DNA from 2 places in the Serratia sp. BNK-23 genome. Region 2 is predicted to be linked to the other one. Evidence: predicted binding sites of a transcription regulator. Region 2 holds the regulator's gene; the other holds the start of a gene.

Region 1 (9,600 bases), 1.5 Mb from region 2:
AGTTGGCGATCTGGGTTGGAATGCCGATACCGAGATTGACGTAGGCGCCTTCAGGAATATCGCGCGCGATGCGCTCAGCCAGCTGTTGATGGGTCAGTTTGCTCATGATGCGTTCCTTAAGCCGAAAGCTGGGCTGCACGGGGAGAAGAGGGCACCAGACGCTGCACGAAGATGCCGGGCGTGATGATGTTTTCCGGATCCAGTTCGCCCAACGGCACCATATGGTTGACTTCGACGATGGTGCAGTTGGCGGCCATCGCCATAATCGGCCCGAAGTTGCGCCCGGTTTTGTCATAGCGGAGGTTGCCCCAACGGTCGGCTTGTTCAGCCTTGATCAGCGCGAAGTCGGCCTTCAGCGGCAGTTCGAAAACGTATCGGCGGCCGTCGATCTCGCGGGTTTCCTTTCCTTCCGCCAATTGGGTGCCATAGCCGGTCGGGGTATAAAAACCGCCGATCCCGGCGCCGGCGGCCTGGATGCGCGCCGCCAGATTGCCTTGCGGAACCAGCTCCAGTTCCAACTCGCCGCGGCGGTAGAGGTCGTCAAACACCCAAGAATCTGCCTGCCGTGGGAAAGAACACACCACTTTGCGCACACAGCCGGCTTTCAGCAGAGCCGCCAGGCCAAAATCGCCGTTACCGGCATTGTTGCTGATCAGCGTAAGCGCGCGTGGCCGGCGACGGATCAGCGCATCCAGCAGTGCGTAGGGCTGCCCGGCCGGACCGAATCCTCCGACCATAAGGGTGGCGCCATCCGGAATATCTGCGACGGCGGCGTCTGCGGACGCCATGCTTTTATCGATCATCAGTTCTCCTCAAGGCTCGGTTAGGACGTTGCGCCAACAACCAGCGGGTTTGAAATTAACCTAGAGGATGAAAAAAGCATCAGCAAGTGCGAATATCAGAACATTGTGCGATTATTGGTGCATTGAGGTTTTAGGTCTGCATTTTGTGATGCAGGCGGCTAAATTGGCATCGGATGTGATACGCAGGGCTTTGCTGCCGTATTGAGCGTGTAAATTGAGAGCAGATACTAATGGGAGGCCTGAATGAGTGAAGTTCCTGAATTTGGCACCGAAGAACTGCGTCGGCTGCAGGAGATCGGTGATTTAAGCAACGACCAGTACAAGGGCGATCCTAATTTTATGGCCTCGCTGGCCAGAGGGCTGGAGGTGTTACAGGCCTTCAAGCCACAGTATTCGCAGATGTCGGTGTCAGAGATCAGTCAACAAACCGGCATTCCGCGCGCAGCGGTGCGCCGTTGTTTGTATACCCTACGAGCGCTGGGATTCGTGCATTGTCCCGATGGGCGCCACTATCGCTTGCTGCCGCGTGTGCTAACTATCGGTCACGCTTATCTTTCCTCTTCCGAGCTGGCGAAGGCGGCGCAAAACTCGCTGGACTATCTCAGCAAATTGCTTAATGAATCCTGCTCGGTGGCGACGCTGGATGGCGATAACATTTTGTATATCGCCCGGGCCTCGGTTAAACGCATCATGACTATCGATCTGGGGCGCGGCAGCCGTCTGCCGGCCTATGCGACATCGATGGGGCTGGTGTTGCTTAGCGCGCTGGACGAGGGAGAGCTGGAGGATTATCTGTCGCGGGTCACTTTCGAACCGCTGACCGAGTTTACCGTCACCAGTGCGGAGCAGCTGCAGGAACAGTTAGCCAGAGTTCGCAGACAGGGGTATGCCATCAACGATCAACAGTTAGAGATCGGCCTGCGTTCCATTGCGGTGCCGATGCATTCACGCAAAGGCGGGGTTGTGGCGGCAATGAACGTTGGCGTCAATGCGTCGCAGATCTCGGCGGCGGAGCTGCGCGAACGAGTGCTGCCGCAGCTGCAGCGCACGGCGATGGAGCTGGCGCTGCTGCTGTAGGGAGAACGGATTAATGCAGTTCGGCGCCGCTGCGATCGGCCAGCGCTTCCAGCAGCGGGGCGGAAGGCACGAAGAACAGGGTGCCGGTCACCGCGTGGCTAAAATCGAGCAGCCGATCGTAGTTGCCGGCCGGGCGGCCGATAAACATGTTTTCCAGCATCTGCTCGATCGGCTGCGGGGAGCGCGCATAGCCGATAAAGTAGGTGCCGAACTCGCGCAGGCCGGGGCGGCCGAACGGCATGTTATCGCGCAGAATTTTCACCTCGTTGCCTTGCTCGTCGGTGATGGTGGTCAGCGAACTGTGCGACGACGACGGTTTGACCGCTTCATCCAGCTCGATGTTGGACTGCTTATGGCGGCCGATGATCTTCTCCTGCGTTTCCACGCTGAGCGAATTCCAGCCCTGCATGTCGTGCAGGTATTTCTGCACCAGCACATAGCTGCCGCCGCTGAACGCCGCGTCTTCGTCGCCGATCACCGTGTAATCGAAGGCCTCGTGCCCCTCCGGGTTCTCCGTGCCGTCGACGAAGCCGATCATGGCGCGCTGATCGAAGTAACGGAAGCCGTGCACCTCCTCGATCACCGCCACGGCGTCGCCGAGCTTGCCGATCAGCTGAGAGGCCAGTTCAAAACACAGATCCATTTCATCGGCGCGGATATGCAGCAGAATGTCGCCGGGCGTGGCGACGGCGACGCGTTCCCCGCTGCCGATCGGGCTGAATGGATGCAGCTGGCGAGGGCGCGGCGCGCCGAACAGCGTATCCCAGGCCTCGGAGCCGAAGCCGCAGACGCAGGTGAGGTTGCCCGCCGGCGCGCGTTTGCCGACCGAACGCACCACGGCGGCGATGTCGCCGCACCAGGCGCGCACCGCCGCCAGATGGGCGGGAACGGGCGACAGGGTGGCGACGATAAAGATGGCATGGCGCGTCACCGGCGTGAATACGGCTTGCGGCAGGGGGGTATTTGCATTCATTGCATTCGGCTCCAGTGTGTTCGGGTGAAATAGCTCAGATCAAATTAAAGTGCTCGTCGGGTTTCATCGGCGGTGGCAGCGGGCTTTGGTCATTCATTTCCAGCAGGTTGCGCTCAATGGTGTTGCAAATGGCGTTTAACGGCAGATGGTTGGCCGACACGCCGAACGGATCCTCCAGCTCTTCGGCCAGTGAGTCCCAGGATAAGAAGGTATAGGAAATGAACACCGAAACAAACGGTGTCATGTAATGCAGATCGGTCACCAGGGCAAAAGGCAACAGGCTGCAGAACAGGTAAACGGTGCGCTGCAGGATCAGGGTATAGGCGAACGGCACCGGGGTGCTGGCGAGCCGTTCGCAGCCGCCGAGGGCGTGGGACAGCTCGCTCAGCTTGTTGTCGAGCAGCTCGAAAGTGATGTCGCTCAATAGCCCCCGTCGGCGCAGCTTGCCGATCTCCTGGCCCAGCATCAGCAGGATGCGGTTGGTCGGCATCGGGCTGGCGATCACTTCGGCCAGCTCTTTGCTGCTGAGATTGTGGTACAGATCGGCGGTCGGATCGGTGGCACGCAGCTGATGCTTCAGGCTCCAGCTGAAGGCGATCAGCAGCTTGGCGACCTTTTGCTGCACCGCCGGTTCGTCCGGCAGCAGGCTTTTGATCTGGCGCAGCAGGGATCGCTCGGTAATAAGCAGCGAGCCCCACAGGTTGCGCGCCTCGACAAAGCGGCTGTAGCCGGCATTATTGCGAAAGCCGAGAAAAATCGCGATGGCGATGCCCAGTAGGCTGAACGGCGCGATAGTCAAATGCACGCCGAGCTGTTCGTACCATTGGTAGCTGATCACCGCCACTATCGACATCAGCACGTTCAGCGACAGGCGAAAGGTAATTTTTGACAGCACGGATCCGTGCCAGGCGAACAGGCGAAAAAACCAGTTCTGGTGCGGGCGGATTATCATAACGTGGGCGCTTCCTGGTGTCCTGCTATTGAGAATAGTCGATTCTTATCCGGCGGCGTTAGGCCGCCGTTGTCGATTGCCAGAGCCGCTGCGGGTGCGTATAGACGGTGGCGCGCCCCGGCTTGCTGAAGCCCACCAGCGTAAGGTTGCTGCGCTCGGCCACCTCCACCGCCAGGCGGGTGGCGGCGGAAACGGCGAACAGGATCTCGACGCCGCACATGGCGGATTTTTGCACCATTTCATAGCTGGCGCGGCTCGACACCAGCGCCGCCCCTTGCCACCACGCCTGTTGGCTGCGGTAGCCCAGCAGCTTGTCGAGCGCCACGTGGCGGCCGACGTCTTCACATCCGCCGCTGAGCGCGCCGTCCGGCTGGATCCAGGCCGCCGCGTGGGTGCAGCCGGTCAGTTTCCCCACCGTTTGCACTTCCTGCAGCTGCGCCAACGCCCGATCGAGCAGCGCCAAATCGAAACGCTGCGTGAAAGGCAGCGGCGCGATGGGCTGAGCGACCTCCTGCAGTTGCTCGACCCCGCAGACGCCGCAGCCGGTGCGGCCGGCCAGGCTGCGGCGCTTCTCTTTCAGCTGCATAAAGCGGCGGCTCGAGAGTTCCACATGCACTTCAATGCCATTGCAGGCCGGTTGCTGGCGGATGTCGTAGATATCGTCGGGGGAGGCGATGATGCCTTCGGACAGCGAAAAACCGATGGCGAAGGCCGCCAGGTCTTTCGGCGTCGCCATCATCACCACGTGGGAAATGCCGTTGTACACCAGGGCAACCGGCACTTCTTCCGCCAGCCAATCTTGTTGCGCCTGAGCCAGATCGGTGCGCTGCCAGACTGCGTGGCGCGACAGGCAGGCCGAGTCGGCATCGCCGGGTTCGTCGAGAATCAAATGCTTGTTCATGATGGTTTCGCGGCGCCGGCGGATACAGCGCCGGCGTCAGATAGAGTCTGATGAGTGATAGCCGATTTTATCATAGATGGCGTGCTTGAACAGGGTGAAACGGGGCGTCTTTGCCACCGCCTTACGGCGCGGCGCGCCACTGCCCGAGATAGCTCGTGACCGCCCGCGTCGCCTCGCGGCAAATGGCCGGCGAAACGGTGCCTTCCCGCGCATAGCCGTATTTCATGCAGGCGAACGCCAATTCTATGGCGATCAAGACGACGTCGGGATCTGACGGCAGCGCATCAAGTTCGGGCAGCTCGCGCACTTTGGCGCGGAACATCTCGCCGATCGTCAGGTTCTTGGCGGCGTGCGCCTCTTGCTCCGGTTCGGTGAACGCGCCGCGTAGCAGCAAGACGCTCGCCGCCGGATGCGCGTTGTAGTAGCGGGCGGTGGCCGCCACGGCGGCATCCACCCAATCGTGCAGGGTGTCGGCGCTCTCGAGCTCCGCTTCACGCAGCGCCTGCGCCAGTTGCGCCATATGGCTCTGAGCCAGGTGTGAAAACAACGCGTATTTGTCCGGGAAGAACGGGTAGATCGCGGCGCGCGGCACATCGGCCGCTTCCGCCAGAGCGGGAATGGAGGTTTTTTCCGGCCCGAGGGTGGCGAGCATCTGTTCGGCAGCGCTCAGCACTTTGGCCATGCGCGCCGCCGCGCGTTCCTGAATCGGCACGCGCACATTTTTTTTTGCTTGCGGCATCGCTTTTTCCGACATAAGTTGTATTTTAATGATCCGACATTTGTTGGATTATACTGAAATTGAACCCGTCAACCAAGCGCCATAACGCCAGAGGTTTCGTATGGAGAATTACGCCAATCAATCTCACTGGCAGGAGATTCAACGATTCCTGCCGGAAAATTTTCGGCTGCGGCCGGGGGAAGAACCGACCGAGGTGTGGTGGCCCTGGCGGCAGCACCGTATTCATCTGGACTGCTATCGCCGCCCGGAGGCGCCGGTGAAAGTGATCCTGTTCCATGGGGTGGGCACCAACGGCCGACAGATGTCGACCATCCTGGGAGCGCCGCTGGCGCGCCGGGGGATAGAGACGATCGCCGTCGACATGCCGGGGTACGGAATGACGCAGATGGGCGGCCAACGGCGGCGCGTGCGTTACGACGACTGGGTGCAGATCGGCAGCGATCTGATCGACGCGGAACGGGCGAAGGATGCGCGGCCGATTGTGCTGTACGGCCTGAGCGCCGGCGGGATGGAGACTTACCACGTGGCGGCGTTGAACCGGCAGGTGAAAGGCATTGTCGGCATGACGTTTCTCGATCAGCGTGAACAGCAGGTGCGCGACGAGACGGCATTGAATCTGTTGATGAGTCGCCTGGGCATTCCGTTGGCGCGACTGACGGCCGCCACGCCGCTGGCGGGTATGGCGATGCCGATGGCGCTGGCGAGCAAGATGCATGCGCTGGTCAATGACAAGGCGGCGCTCAAGGCGTGCCTGGCGGACAACACCTCGGCGGGAGCCTGGGTGACGATGCGGTTTTTGGCCTCGTACGCGGAGTATGCACCCGCCATTGAACCGGAAGCGTTCGACGTTTGCCCGGTTCTGTTGACGCAACCGGCGCAGGATCGCTGGACGCCGTTGCACCTGAGTGAACTGTTTCTGCGGCGCATTCGGCGGGTGCCGGTGACCACCGTGATGCTCGAGAACGCCGGGCATTATCCCCTCGAGCAGCCGGGCCTCGATCAGATGGTTGAAGCGGTGCATCGTTTTTGCCTGGCCGCGGCGGAGCGGTGAGGCGACGGCGCATGTTCTGAAGACGCCACTGCAGCTCAGCATGTTATCCACAGTTTTAGTGGATAACGTGTGTGCAAGGCAGAGTGAAACCGTTAGCAGGCGTAAAAAAAAATCGCTCAGAAAATTATTATATTACGCGTCAAACTGTGTTCTGACGGGGGATAGGGGGGCTCACGCGTTCGCGTTTTGTTTATGCTTTACTGTGTAAATATACAGTTTGGTTATGAATATGCTGAGCACTTCAAGGTTGTATGCTTTTTCACCAGGTGAGCCCCTGACGTTACCGCTGTTTGCCGATCGTGTGGCCTGCGGTTTTCCTTCACCGGCGCAGGACTATGTCGAGAGCCGGCTGGACATTGGCAAGTTGTTGGTGCGGCATCCTAATGCCACTTATTTCGTGCGCGCCAGCGGTGAGATGGAGCGAGCAGGATGGATCAGGCACTACCGACAGATTAAGAAACTGAGCATCCGAGAAACAGCAGACGCGACAGGCTGCAGTACTTCCCAAGTTTGTCGCATTCAGGCCTTCTATAAAGAAGTTGAGACTGATTAAAAAGCAGCCTTAATGTACAATAATTTTCTATATCCAAACTGACCCCATGAACAATCAATGAGTTAGAGGTGAAAGATGATTTCATACAAAAAAACCATACCTGCTCTTGTCATATTCGCTTTATCTAATGCTGTGGCATATGCGAATGATTTCGACAAATCAAATGAAGCGATGGCAATTTCAGCAATAGGTTTTTCTGGCTCAAATGCTCGTGTTGCACATGATGTTTGTGGGGCAACCAATGAGAAAATTGATAAATATAAAAAACAAATAAAAGACTCATTAACTAGAACATTAAAGTATGAACAGTCAGGATTCGATACGCATTGGGATAATGGTTGGAAAAATGCTGATTTTTTGGTTAAGTCATTAAGTAATGATGAAGCCTATAAAAAAGAATATTGCCGAGAGGTTTTAGATGGAATTAATAATCCTGAAATGAATTAAGGACTATTCCTTATTCGGGGTTCTACGCCGGAACCCCAGATTTTTCCGTCCGCTAAAATTATCCCCGGTTGAGCAGCTTTATACCGTCAGCTCGCAGTGGACCATCAGGGGAAATGTGGCGGTACAGCGTTTGTCGGGTGATCCCAAGCTCCTGGCATAACGTACTGACTTTCGTCTCTGGCCGTCCCATTGATGCCATTGCCAGTCGCAATTTTATTGGCGTCATTTTGTAAGGCCGTCCGCCGTTCCTCCCGTGGGATCTTGCTGAGGCAAGGCCTGCTGCTGTTCTTTGCGGCGCTGTACGCAGCAGAGACCGACGGCCGCGCGTCCGGTATCGCCCGCCGTCGGCGCCGTTCGCAATGACAATCCCTCACTCATCCTGCCCATCGATACGCCAACGGTCTGAGTGCCGAATTATCCACAGTTTTGGTGGGTATCATGTGTGCAAACACACGTGAAGAACGCCAAAATCTGCAGGAAAAATCACTCAGAAAATTATTATATTACGCGGCAAAGCGCGATCCGCAGGGGAATTTGGGGTTGCGCGCGTTCGCGTTTTGTTTATGCTTTACTGTATAAATGTACAGTTTGGTTATGATTATGCTGAGCAATTCAAGGTTGTATGCTTTTTCACCAGGTGAGTCTCTGACGTTACCGCTGTTTGCCGATCGCGTGGCCTGCGGCTTTCCTTCCCCGGCGCAGGACTATGTCGAGAGCCGGCTGGATATCGGCAAGCTGCTGGTGCGGCATCCCAACGCCACCTACTTCGTGCGCGCCAGCGGCGAGTCGATGATCGACGGCAATATTCAGGACGGCGATCTGCTGATTGTCGACAGTGCCCTGACGCCGGAACACGGCAATATTGTGATCGCCGCCGTGGACGGTGAATTCACCGTCAAAAAACTGCAGCGCTACCCCGACGTGCGGCTGTTGCCGATGAACCCCGCCTATGCGCCAATCGTGTTCAACGACGAGGCGCAGCTGGAGATCTTCGGCGTGGTGACCTTTATCGTCTACGCGGCGCTGTAACCATGTTTGCCCTGGTAGACGTCAACAGCTTCTACGCCTCCTGCGAAACCATCTTTCGGCCCGATCTGCGGGGGCGGCCGGTGATCGTGCTGTCCAACAACGACGGCTGTGTGATCGCCCGCAGCGCCGAGGCGAAAGCGTTGGGCGTGCCGATGGGCGCGCCTTATTTCAAAATCAAAGAGGAGATGCGCCGCCGCAACGTCGCGGTGTTTTCCTCCAACTACGCGCTGTACGCCGATATGTCCCGCCGGGTGATGGACACGCTGGAGGAGATGGCGCCGGCGGTGGAGATTTATTCGCTGGACGAAGCCTTTCTGCGGCTGGACGGCGTGGCGCACTGCGAGGCGCTGGAACCGTTCGGTCATCGGGTGCGCGATCGCATCCGGCGCGAGCTGCATTTGACGGTCGGGGTCGGCATTGCGCCGAGCAAGACACTGGCCAAACTGGCCAACTTCGCGGCCAAGAAATGGCGCGGCACCGGCGGCGTGGTGGATTTATCCGATCCGGTGCGCCAGCGCAAGCTGCTGGCGTTGATCCCGGTGGAAGAGGTGTGGGGCGTGGGGCGCCGCCTGACACGCCAGCTGCAGGCGATGGGGATCCATACCGCGCTGCAGCTGGCGGATTGCGATACCCGGCTGGCGCGTAAAACCTTCAGCGTAGTGCTGGAGCGCACGATACGTGAGCTGCGCGGCGAATCGTGCCTGCGGTGGGAAGATGAGGCGGCGGCGAAAGAGCAGATCATCTGTTCCCGCTCGTTCGGCCAGCGCCTGACGCATTACCCGCACATGCGCGAGGCGATCTGCAGCTACGCCGAACGCGCCGCCGAAAAGCTGCGGCAGGAAAAGCGCTATTGCCGCAACGTGTCGGTGTTTATCAAAACCAGCCCGCATGCGGCGGGCGAAGGCTATTACAGCAATATGGGCACCGCCCGGCTGCAAACCCCGAGCAACGACAGCCGCGACATCATCGCCATGGCGGTGCGCGCGCTGGAGAGCATCTGGCAGGAGGGGCGGCGTTATCTGAAGGGCGGCGTGATGTTGGGGGATTTCAGCGCCGCCGCCATGGCGCAGATCGA
Region 2 (9,600 bases):
AGTCGAGCATTGGCGCGATGGAGAAGCGATTGGCGGCGTAGGTTGGGGCGTGGTTGTCTTTCGTCATGCTGAGTTACTGGCTACCTGAGTCTGTCTGGGTTCAACGAACGGCGCGCGGCCGCAAACGGCTATTATAACGACAATCGACGCCGTTGGGAAAACCGCCTTGCCGGTGGCGTAAATAAGCGGGAGTAAGGCGAATAAATTCACTCGTTCAGGTGTTATCTCATTACGGGCGCGCACGGCGCCTCTGCCTTGAGGACACAACCATGAACAGCTTCATTAAACGCCTGCTGGCATCGGCCATTGCCGGCTGCCTGCTGTTTTCCGGCGCGGCGCTGGCGATGGGCGGCGACGGCAGCGGCCAAACCCCGCCGACCTGTCCGAAAGGCCAGGTTTACGACAGTAAAACCCAGACCTGCACGGTGGATAAAGGCAGCAAAGTCGACGACGCCGACCGCACTAACTATGCCTATGCACTGGCGAAAAGCGGCCGCTATCAGGAAGCGATCGATATGCTCAACACGCTGCAAAATCCCAACACCGCCGTCGCACTGAATTATCGCGGCTACGCCACGCGCAAACTGGGCCGCACCGATGAGGGTATCGGCTATTATTTAAAATCAGTGGCCCTCGATCCGAAATACCCCAAAGTGCGCGAGTACCTGGGAGAAGCCTATATGCTGAAAGGGCGGCCCGACCTGGCGCGCCAACAGCTGCTGGTGATCCAGTCGCTGTGCGGCACCGGGTGCGAGGAGTACCGAGATTTGGCGGCAGCCATCGACCGCCAACCGGAATCTTGATCCGACGCGCCTGCGGAGGTGACTATCAGCGGCGATGCGATACGCGATGAACTCGGCCACTATCTCTCCCGCCTGTGGCGCTATGCGCTGGTGCTTTCGCACCGGCGGGATGTCGCCGACGACCTGGTGCAGGCAACCTGCGTGCGTGCGCTGGAGCGCGCCGCGCAATTCACCCCCGGTTCACACCTGGATCGCTGGTTGTTTGCCATCTTGCACTCTATTTGGCTCAATGAAGTTCGCGCCCAGCATCGTCGTCAGGGGCAAGGCTGCATGGCGGCGGAAGAGCTTGGCGATGCGGACAACGGTGAACAGCCGGTCTGGCTCAATGAAGTGATGCGGCGCGTAAGCCGGTTGCCGGCGGCCCAGCGCAACGCGCTGTTTCTGGTGTATGTCGAAGGGCTGTCCTACCGGGAAGCGGCGAAAGTGCTGGCGGTGCCAATCGGCACCGTCATGAGCCGCCTGGCGGCCGCACGCCTGGCCTTGGCCGATGACCGCCAGTTGCCAAACGACGATTCGCACCGTAAGAAGCCCCCTCCTCCGCCCTTGCCCCGCACTCGCCGATAAACCGCTGGCCGCCAATTCGTGTTAAGCGGCCTATTCCAACGCGCGGATAACCCGGCACGGCTGCCCCAGCGCCAGCACATTGGCCGGAATGTCGCCGGTGACGATGCTGCCCGCGCCGATGGTCGTGCCGTCACCGATGGTCACTCCCGGCAGGATCACCACGTTGCCGCCGATCCAGACGTTGCTGCCGATAGACACCGGCTGCGCCGAGGTGCGGAAAGGAAAAGCCGGGTCACCGGTAAAGCGTTCACCGGCCTTCAGCGGATGACTCGGCGTGTAGATTTGTACGTTGGGGCCGATCAGCGTGTTGTCGCCGATGGTGATGGTGTTGCAGTCGAGGAACACCGCATTGACGTTGATAAAACAGTTTTTACCGATGCGGACATGCTGCCCGTAGTCGCACCAGAATGGCGTTTCGATCCAGCTCGCCTCACCCCAGTTGCCGAACAGCTCGCCGAGCAGGCGATTTTTCTCGTCCGCCTGATGCGAGTCCAGCGCCCCCAGGCTTTTGGTCAACGCCCTCGCCCGATGGTACAGGGCGATCAGTTCTTCATCGCGGCTGTTGTATTCCAGGCCGCTTAACAGTTTCTCTCTTTCCGTCATCACACAGGGCTCCTGCTCATCACGCGGGTGAAAGGCGTTATACCGCTCTCGCCCCCCGCTCTCCAGCGCTAAAACCGGCAACGTTGATCTACCGCCCGGCGGAGGGGAAAAGTTGTGATGCATCTCTCTTTTAGCGCACTCAGCGCGCCTTTCTCTGCGCTATCCTCAGGGGAAAAGGGGGCAACTCTCGGCGATTCGCCGTAATCATGGTAAAATCGGCTTTTTTACGTACCGGGATATTTGCGATGAACTCAACCACCCAGGAAAAGCTGCTGGCGCAGGCGGAACGCCTCTGCCAGCAACGCAATGTGCGATTGACGCCGCAACGGCTGGAAGTGCTGCGTCTGATGACTCAGCAACCCGGTGCAATCAGCGCTTATGACCTGCTCGATCTGCTGCGCGTCGCCGAACCGCAGGCCAAGCCGCCGACGGTCTACCGCGCGCTGGATTTTCTGCTGGAGCAAGGGTTTATCCATAGGGTGGAGTCCGCCAACAGCTACGTGCTGTGCCACCACTTCGAACAGCCGATGCATACGTCCGCGCTGTTTATCTGCGATCGCTGCGGCCAGGTGACCGAACGCACCACCGAAGGCGTGGAGGAGACGCTGCAGAAGCTGGCGCAGGAAGCCGGATTTGCGCTGCGGCACAGCGTGGTGGAAGCGCATGGCCTGTGCGCCGGTTGCGTTGAAGTTGAAGCTTGTGACAGCAAGCATGACTGCGCCGAACACGATCACAGCATCGCCATCAAGAAGAAGTAAGACGAAGTCAGGTACTTCCCTGTACCTGCGGCCGGGGCGCCAGAGGATGGAGCGACGCCGGCCTGCGCTGTTGCCGGCCGCCGTCAGTGGCGGCCCTGCGTGTTACCAGCGGTGTTTGGTGTGATCTTCCCAGGCCTTCACCTCTTTTTCGGCCGCCTCTTTCTGGTAACCGTAGCGCTCCTGAATTTTGCCGACCAGCTGTTCGCGTTTCCCTTCGATGACCGTCAGATCGTCATCGGTCAGCTTGCCCCATTTCTCTTTCACTTTGCCTTTCAGCTGCTTCCAGTTACCGTCGGCTTGATCTTTATTCATAGTCTCTCCGTTAACCTGTGGTGAATCAGTGATCCCTGTCGCCGGCCGGGTTAACCAGAAGTTTTTCTGGCGGATGCTCCCTTCACCTTAAGAAGCACCGCTCCCCTTCATTTACCAGCCACATGATTCATTCTAGTTAAACATGGAAATAAAAAAGCCAAAACACAGGATAAAAAACCATTAACAAACAAGATAAAAACAAAAAACGCTAACAAACAACGAACTAACGCGAACAGACCAAGGCTGAAAACATGTAAGCAAACATGATCAAAATCATAAGAAAAACTAACCATTAACCCAACAAGACGTCCGGTTTAATGGGCAGTAAACCAGCTGCCGCGCACCTGGTGACGGTGCCAAATCCAGCCCAATGCCAGGCCGCGCAGCGCCAGAAACACCGCCAGCGCCAGCCAAAGCCCGTGGTTGCCAAGCAGCGGCACGCTGAACAGCGCAATACCATATCCCGCCGCGGCCACCGCCATGCTGTTGCGCATCTCGGCGCCGCGCGTGGCGCCGATAAACATGCCGTCCAGCAAATAGCACCACACCCCAACCAGCGGCAGAATGACCTGCCAGGGTAAATAATGGGCGGCCAACGCACGCAGTTCCGGCAAAGAGGTCAAGGCTGCCACGATCTGCTGGCCGGTAACGGCATACGCCAGGCCGAAGGCCAACGCGACCAGCCCTGCCTGCCTGCAGGCCGCGTGCCACACTTTGCGCAGTTGGCTGTCGTCCCGGGCGCCGTAGGCGTGGCCCGAATGAGCCTCCACCGCATAAGCGAAACCGTCGAGCGCATAGGCGGTGAACGTCAGCAGATTCATCAATACCGCATTGACCGCCACCACCTCGCTTCCCAGGCGAGCGCCGAAAATGGTCAACGACGCAAAGCACAGTTGCAGCAACAGTGAACGCAGCATGATGTCGCGGTTGAGCGCCAGCAGGCGACGCAGATCGCCACGCCAGGCCTGGCGCAGCATCTGCAGGGTAATACCGCGCAGGCGCATCACCCGCCACGCCAACCACAGGCCGAGCAGCAGCGTAGCGTATTCGGCGATGGCGGTTGCCGCCGCCGCCCCCCGCACGTTCCAGCCCAGGCCCATCACCAGCCAGATATCCAGCACGATGTTCAGCAGGTTGCCGACGATCAGCAGGATCACCGGCGCCCGCACGTACTGTACGCCAAGCAGCCAGCCCAGCAGCACCAGGTTGGCCAGCGCCGCCGGGGCGCTTAACCAGCGGATCTCAAGAAAACGCCGCGCCTGTTCCAGCACGTCGGCATCGCCGCCGACGATCCGCAGCGCCAGTTCGATCAGCGGATAGCGCAGCAGGACGATCGCCACCCCGGCCAACAGCGCCAGCAGCAGCGGTTGCATAAAGGCGCGCGCCAGCGCCTGGGGGTTCTGCGCCCCCAGCGCTTGCGCCGCCAGGCCGGTAGTGCTCATGCGCAGGAACAGCAGCAGCATGAACAGGAAGTTGGTCGCCACCGCACCGATCGCCACGCCCCCCAGATAAATGGGGCTGTCGAGGTGGCCGATCACCGCGGTGTCCACCAACCCGAGCAGCGGCACGGTAATATTGGAGAAGATCATCGGCAGGGCGAGGCGCCACAGGGCTTTATCGGTGTCGCTGGTGAAAGCGGAAATCAGGCGCATGATGGGATGTTCCTGTGACTGAGTGACAAAGGGCGAAGTCAGAAACAAAAACGCCCCAAAACAGGGGCGATTGATACAGGGAGCGGCGGTGATGGCGCGGCGATTAAATCCAGTCGCCGTTGCGGATCACGCCGACCGCCAGCCCTTCGATAGTGAAATTCTGCTGACGCAGATCGACCACGATCGGTTGGAATTCGTTGTTCTCCGGCAGCAGTTCAACCACGTTGCCGTGCTTTTTCAAGCGCTTGACCGTCACTTCGTCTTCGATCCGCGCGACCACGACCTGGCCGTTGCGCACGTCTTGCGTTTTGTGCACCGCCAGCAGATCGCCGTCCAGAATGCCAATGTCGCGCATTGACATGCCGTTCACCCGCAGCAGGAAATCGGCGCTCGGTTTAAACAGGGAAGGATCCACCTGGTAGTGCCCTTCGATGTGCTGCTGCGCCAGCAGCGGCTCGCCGGCGGCGACGCGGCCGATCAGCGGCAGCCCTTCTTCTTCTTCCATCAGCAGACGGATACCGCGCGAGGCACCGGAGACGATTTCGATCACGCCTTTGCGTGCCAGCGCCTTCAGGTGCTCTTCGGCGGCGTTAGGCGAACGGAACCCCAGACGCATCGCGATCTCGGCACGCGTTGGCGGCATGCCCGTTTGCGAAATGTGCTCGCGAATCAGATCGTAGACCTCTTGCTGTCTGGTAGTTAGTGCTTTCATTCCGCCCCCTGTTTGTTTATACAGTCTTGCTGTGAGTATATACAGGTAAGCGCGGATTGGGAACCGAAGAATAAATAAAAATCAGTCAGTAGGCGCTTTTCGTCAGCCGAAATGCTGCCATAAGACCGTGCCCCAAACGAACAGCGCCAGCACGATCGCCAGCGACACCGCCGCCGATCCCATGTCCTTGGCCCGCCCGGACAGCTCGTGATGTTCGCTGCCGATGCGATCCACCACCGCCTCGATCGCGCTGTTCAGGATCTCGACGATCATCACCAGCGCTACCGATCCGATCAATAAAATGCGCGCTATCGCACCCACATCCAGCCAGACAGCCAGTATGATAGCCAGAAGGGTGACCACCAGTTCCTGGCGGAAAGCCGCTTCGTGCTGCCAGGCGGCGGATAGCCCTTTATAAGAATAGCCGGCTGCCTTGATGATGCGGGTCAGTCCGGTTGCTTGGTTTGCCATGTTTTCGTGCCTTTCTCAGAGGTCGGTCATAATAAAAAGAGTCTAGAACAGTCCGCGCTGACGGCTCTCGGTTTTCGAACACCACAGATCTGCTACCCGGTTTCTGGTATGCTTGCGGCGCATTGCTAACAAGAGGCTTCACGTTGTTATGTCAGGTTGGCGTAAAATTTATTATAAAATATTGAATTTACCACTTAAATTGTTGGTAAGAAGTAAGGTCATCCCTTCAGATCCGGTTACCGAGCTAGGGTTGGATCCCTCACGGCCGATTTTGTATGTTTTACCTTACAATTCCAAGGCGGATTTGCTGACGCTGCGCACCCAGTGCCTGGCGCAGGATCTGCCCGATCCGCTCAACTCGCTGGAGATCGACGGCACCGTGCTGCCGAGCTACGTGTTCATTCACGACGGCCCGCGCGTATTCCGCTATTACACCCCAAAAGAAGAGTCGGTAAAGCTGTTCCACGACTATCTGGATCTGCATCGCAGCAACCCGGATCTCGACATTCAGATGCTGCCGGTTTCGGTGATGTTCGGCCGTTCGCCGGGCCGCGAAGGCCACGGCACGCCGCACCTGCGTCTGTTGAACGGCGTGCAGAAATTCTTCGCCGTGCTGTGGCTCGGCCGCGACAGCTTCGTGCGTTTCTCCAACACCGTGTCGCTGCGCCGCATGGCTACCGAACACGGCACGGATAAAACCATCGCGCAGAAACTGGCGCGCGTGGCGCGCATGCACTTCTCGCGTCAGCGCCTGGCCGCGGTGGGCCCGAGTCTGCCGGCCCGTCAGGATCTGTTCAACAAGCTGTTGGCGTCCAAAGCGATCGAAAAAGCGGTCGAGGACGAAGCGCGCAGCAAGAAGATCTCGCACGAGAAGGCCCAGCAGAACGCCATCGCGCTGATGGAAGAGATCGCCGCCGACTTCTCCTACGAAACCGTGCGCCTGTCCGACCGCGTGCTGAGCTGGACCTGGAACCGGCTGTATCAGGGCATCAACGTCACCAACGCCGAGCGCGTGCGCCAGCTGGCGCAGGACGGCCACGAGATCGTCTACGTGCCCTGCCACCGCAGCCACATGGACTATCTGCTGCTGTCGTACGTGCTGTATCACCAGGGCCTGGTGCCGCCGCACATCGCTGCGGGCATCAACCTCAACTTCTGGCCGGCGGGCCCGATCTTCCGTCGCCTGGGCGCGTTCTTCATCCGCCGCACCTTTAAAGGCAACAAGCTGTATTCGACGGTGTTCCGTGAATACCTCGGCGAGCTGTTCACCCGCGGTTACTCGGTGGAATATTTCGTGGAAGGCGGCCGTTCCCGCACCGGGCGTTTGCTGGAGCCGAAGACCGGCACCCTGTCGATGACCATCCAGGCGATGCTGCGCGGCGGCACCCGTCCGATCACGCTGGTGCCGATTTACATCGGTTACGAACACGTGATGGAAGTGGGTACCTACGCCAAAGAGCTGCGCGGCGCCACCAAGGAAAAAGAGAGCCTGCCGCAGATGCTGCGCGGCCTGCGCAAGCTGCGCAACCTGGGCCAGGGATACGTCAACTTCGGCGAACCGCTGCCATTGACGGCTTACCTCAACCAGAACGTGCCGCAGTGGCGCGAATCGATCGATCCGATCGAGGCTCAGCGTCCAAGCTGGCTGACGCCGACGGTCAACGATCTGGCCGGCCAGATCATGGTGCGCATCAACAATGCCGCCGCAGCCAACGCCATGAACCTGTGTTCCACCGCGCTGCTGGCCTCGCGTCAGCGTTCGCTGACCCGCGAGCAGCTGGTCGAGCAGCTCGAGTGCTACCTGCAGCTGATGCGCAACGCGCCTTACGCGCGTGACGTCACCGTGCCGACGCAAACGCCGGATGAGCTGCTGGATCACGCGCTGAACATGAACAAGTTCGAGGTGGAGAAGGACAGCATCGGCGACATCATCATCCTGCCGCGCGAGCAGGCGGTGCTGATGACCTATTACCGCAACAACATCCACCATCTGCTGGTGTTGCCGTCGCTGATCGCCAGCATCGTGATGCATCATCGCCGGGTGTCGCGCGCCGAGCTGCTGCGCCAGATCGGCATGATCTACCCGATGCTGAAAGCCGAGCTGTTCCTGCATAACGACAAGGAACAGCTGCCGGAGGTGCTGCGGCCGATGATCGACGAGCTGATCCGTCAACAGCTGATCTGCGACAAAGGCGACGATCTGGTGCTCAACCCGGCGCGCATTCGCCCGCTGCAGCTGCTGGCCGCCGGGGTGCGCGAAACCCTGCAACGCTACGCCATCACCATGTCGATCCTCAGCGCCAACCCGAGCATCAACCGCGGCGCGCTGGAGAAAGAGAGCCGCATCATGGCGCAACGTCTGTCGGTGCTGCACGGCATCAATGCGCCGGAGTTCTTCGACAAGGCGGTGTTCTCCACCCTGGTGGCGACGCTGCGTGAAGAAGGCTACATCAACGACAGCGGCGATGCGATCCGCGAGCACACCCTCGAGGTGTACAGCATGCTGAGCGATCTGATCACGCCGGAAATCAAGCTGACCATCGAAAGCGTCAACATGCCGGAAGAGACCAACGCTCTGCCGCAAACCGATGCGGAAGAAGAGAAAGACGAGTGATTTCGCCCGGCGCGGAAACACAAAAGGCACCCCTTGGGGTGCCTTTTTTCTTGCGGCAGGGAACCGTTACGCCGGCAGATAGCTCAGCGCGATGCCGATAAACACCACCAGCCCGACATAGTTGTTCTGCAGAAAGGCCTTGAAGCAGGCGTCGCGCTCGCGCCCGGCGATCTGCTTCTGCTGGTGAATGAACAGTGCGCCCGCCAGCAGCAGCGACCAGTAAAACGCGCCGCCGAGCTGCGCCAGATAACCGACCCACACCAGCAGCAACAACGTCGCGAACTGCAACAGCCCGACGATCAGCTTGTCATAACGCCCGAACAGGATAGCGGTGGACTTGATGCCGATTTTCAGATCATCGTCGCGATCGACCATCGCATACAGCGTGTCATAGGCCACCGTCCAGCAGATGTTCGCCAGCAGCAGCAGCCAGCAGCTGAGCGGCAGCGATTCGCTGACCGCCGCATAGCCCATCGGAATGCCCCAGCCGAACGCGGCGCCCAGCACGAACTGCGGCAGGTTGGTCACCCGCTTCATAAACGGATACACCCAGGCCAGTGCCAGCGCCGCCAGAGACAGCCAGATGGTCATCGCATTCAGCGTCAACACCAGGCAGAACGAGATCAGCACCAGCACCACGAACAGCACCTTGGCCTCTTTCGCGCTCACCCGGCCGCTCGGCATCGGCCGCCCGGCGGTGCGTTTCACGTAGCCGTCCACCGCGCGATCGGCATAGTCATTCACCACGCAGCCGGCGGCGCGCATCAGGAACACGCCGAGCACGAACACCAGCAAAATCGACAGCGGCGGCACGCCTTTTCCGGCCAGCCACAGTGCCCACAGCGTCGGCCACAACAGCAACAGCGTGCCAATCGGTTTATCAATGCGCATCAAATGGCTGTAAGCCCGCCATTTACTTTGAGTCACGCTTCCCTCCAACGTCTTGCTCTCCTCTCTTATGCGGGGACCGCTGAATACAGCGGCGAAGCCGGTAAAAACAGTTCGGTCAGCAGCAGCGGCTTGCCCGCCAGCCGCAACCGTGAACGACGCGCCCACAGCGCATCCTGTCGGCCGATATGGATATAGTCGCGGGTCAGATCGCCGCTGCTGA

What was found. The regulator LexA, encoded in region 2, represses DNA repair genes until DNA is damaged. The targets are predictions, from matches to a motif close to TNCTGTATGTACATACAGNA.
Region 1: umuD (translesion error-prone DNA polymerase V autoproteolytic subunit) is a predicted target of LexA. The motif match lies at 8,066-8,085, and genes of this name have one in related genera.

The regions. Positions count from the first base shown of each region.
Region 1 is NZ_CP179900.1:1,835,404-1,845,003, forward strand. Features, by position in the region: gene ACMGF9_RS08630 (3-oxoacid CoA-transferase subunit B) at 1-106, opposite strand, end outside; gene ACMGF9_RS08635 (3-oxoacid CoA-transferase subunit A) at 117-803, opposite strand; gene ACMGF9_RS08640 (IclR family transcriptional regulator C-terminal domain-containing protein) at 1,047-1,880, shown strand; gene ACMGF9_RS08645 (Dyp-type peroxidase) at 1,891-2,853, opposite strand; gene ACMGF9_RS08650 (bestrophin family protein) at 2,888-3,805, opposite strand; gene fdhD (formate dehydrogenase accessory sulfurtransferase FdhD) at 3,864-4,706, opposite strand; gene ACMGF9_RS08660 (TetR/AcrR family transcriptional regulator) at 4,828-5,445, opposite strand; gene ACMGF9_RS08665 (alpha/beta hydrolase) at 5,546-6,496, shown strand; gene ACMGF9_RS08670 (helix-turn-helix domain-containing protein) at 6,720-7,049, shown strand; gene ACMGF9_RS08675 (hypothetical protein) at 7,125-7,496, shown strand; partial or broken gene ACMGF9_RS08680 (resolvase) at 7,555-7,788, opposite strand; gene umuD (translesion error-prone DNA polymerase V autoproteolytic subunit) at 8,091-8,525, shown strand; gene umuC (translesion error-prone DNA polymerase V subunit UmuC) at 8,528-9,600, shown strand, end outside.
Region 2 is NZ_CP179900.1:307,882-317,481, reverse strand. Features, by position in the region: gene dusA (tRNA dihydrouridine(20/20a) synthase DusA) at 1-67, opposite strand, end outside; gene ACMGF9_RS01485 (tetratricopeptide repeat protein) at 270-803, shown strand; gene ACMGF9_RS01480 (RNA polymerase sigma factor) at 822-1,367, shown strand; gene ACMGF9_RS01475 (sugar O-acetyltransferase) at 1,398-1,970, opposite strand; gene zur (zinc uptake transcriptional repressor Zur) at 2,216-2,728, shown strand; gene ACMGF9_RS01465 (CsbD family protein) at 2,831-3,040, opposite strand; gene dinF (MATE family efflux transporter DinF) at 3,355-4,692, opposite strand; gene lexA (transcriptional repressor LexA) at 4,796-5,404, opposite strand; gene ACMGF9_RS01450 (diacylglycerol kinase) at 5,507-5,875, opposite strand; gene plsB (glycerol-3-phosphate 1-O-acyltransferase PlsB) at 6,024-8,489, shown strand; gene ubiA (4-hydroxybenzoate octaprenyltransferase) at 8,556-9,428, opposite strand; gene ubiC (chorismate lyase) at 9,446-9,600, opposite strand, start outside.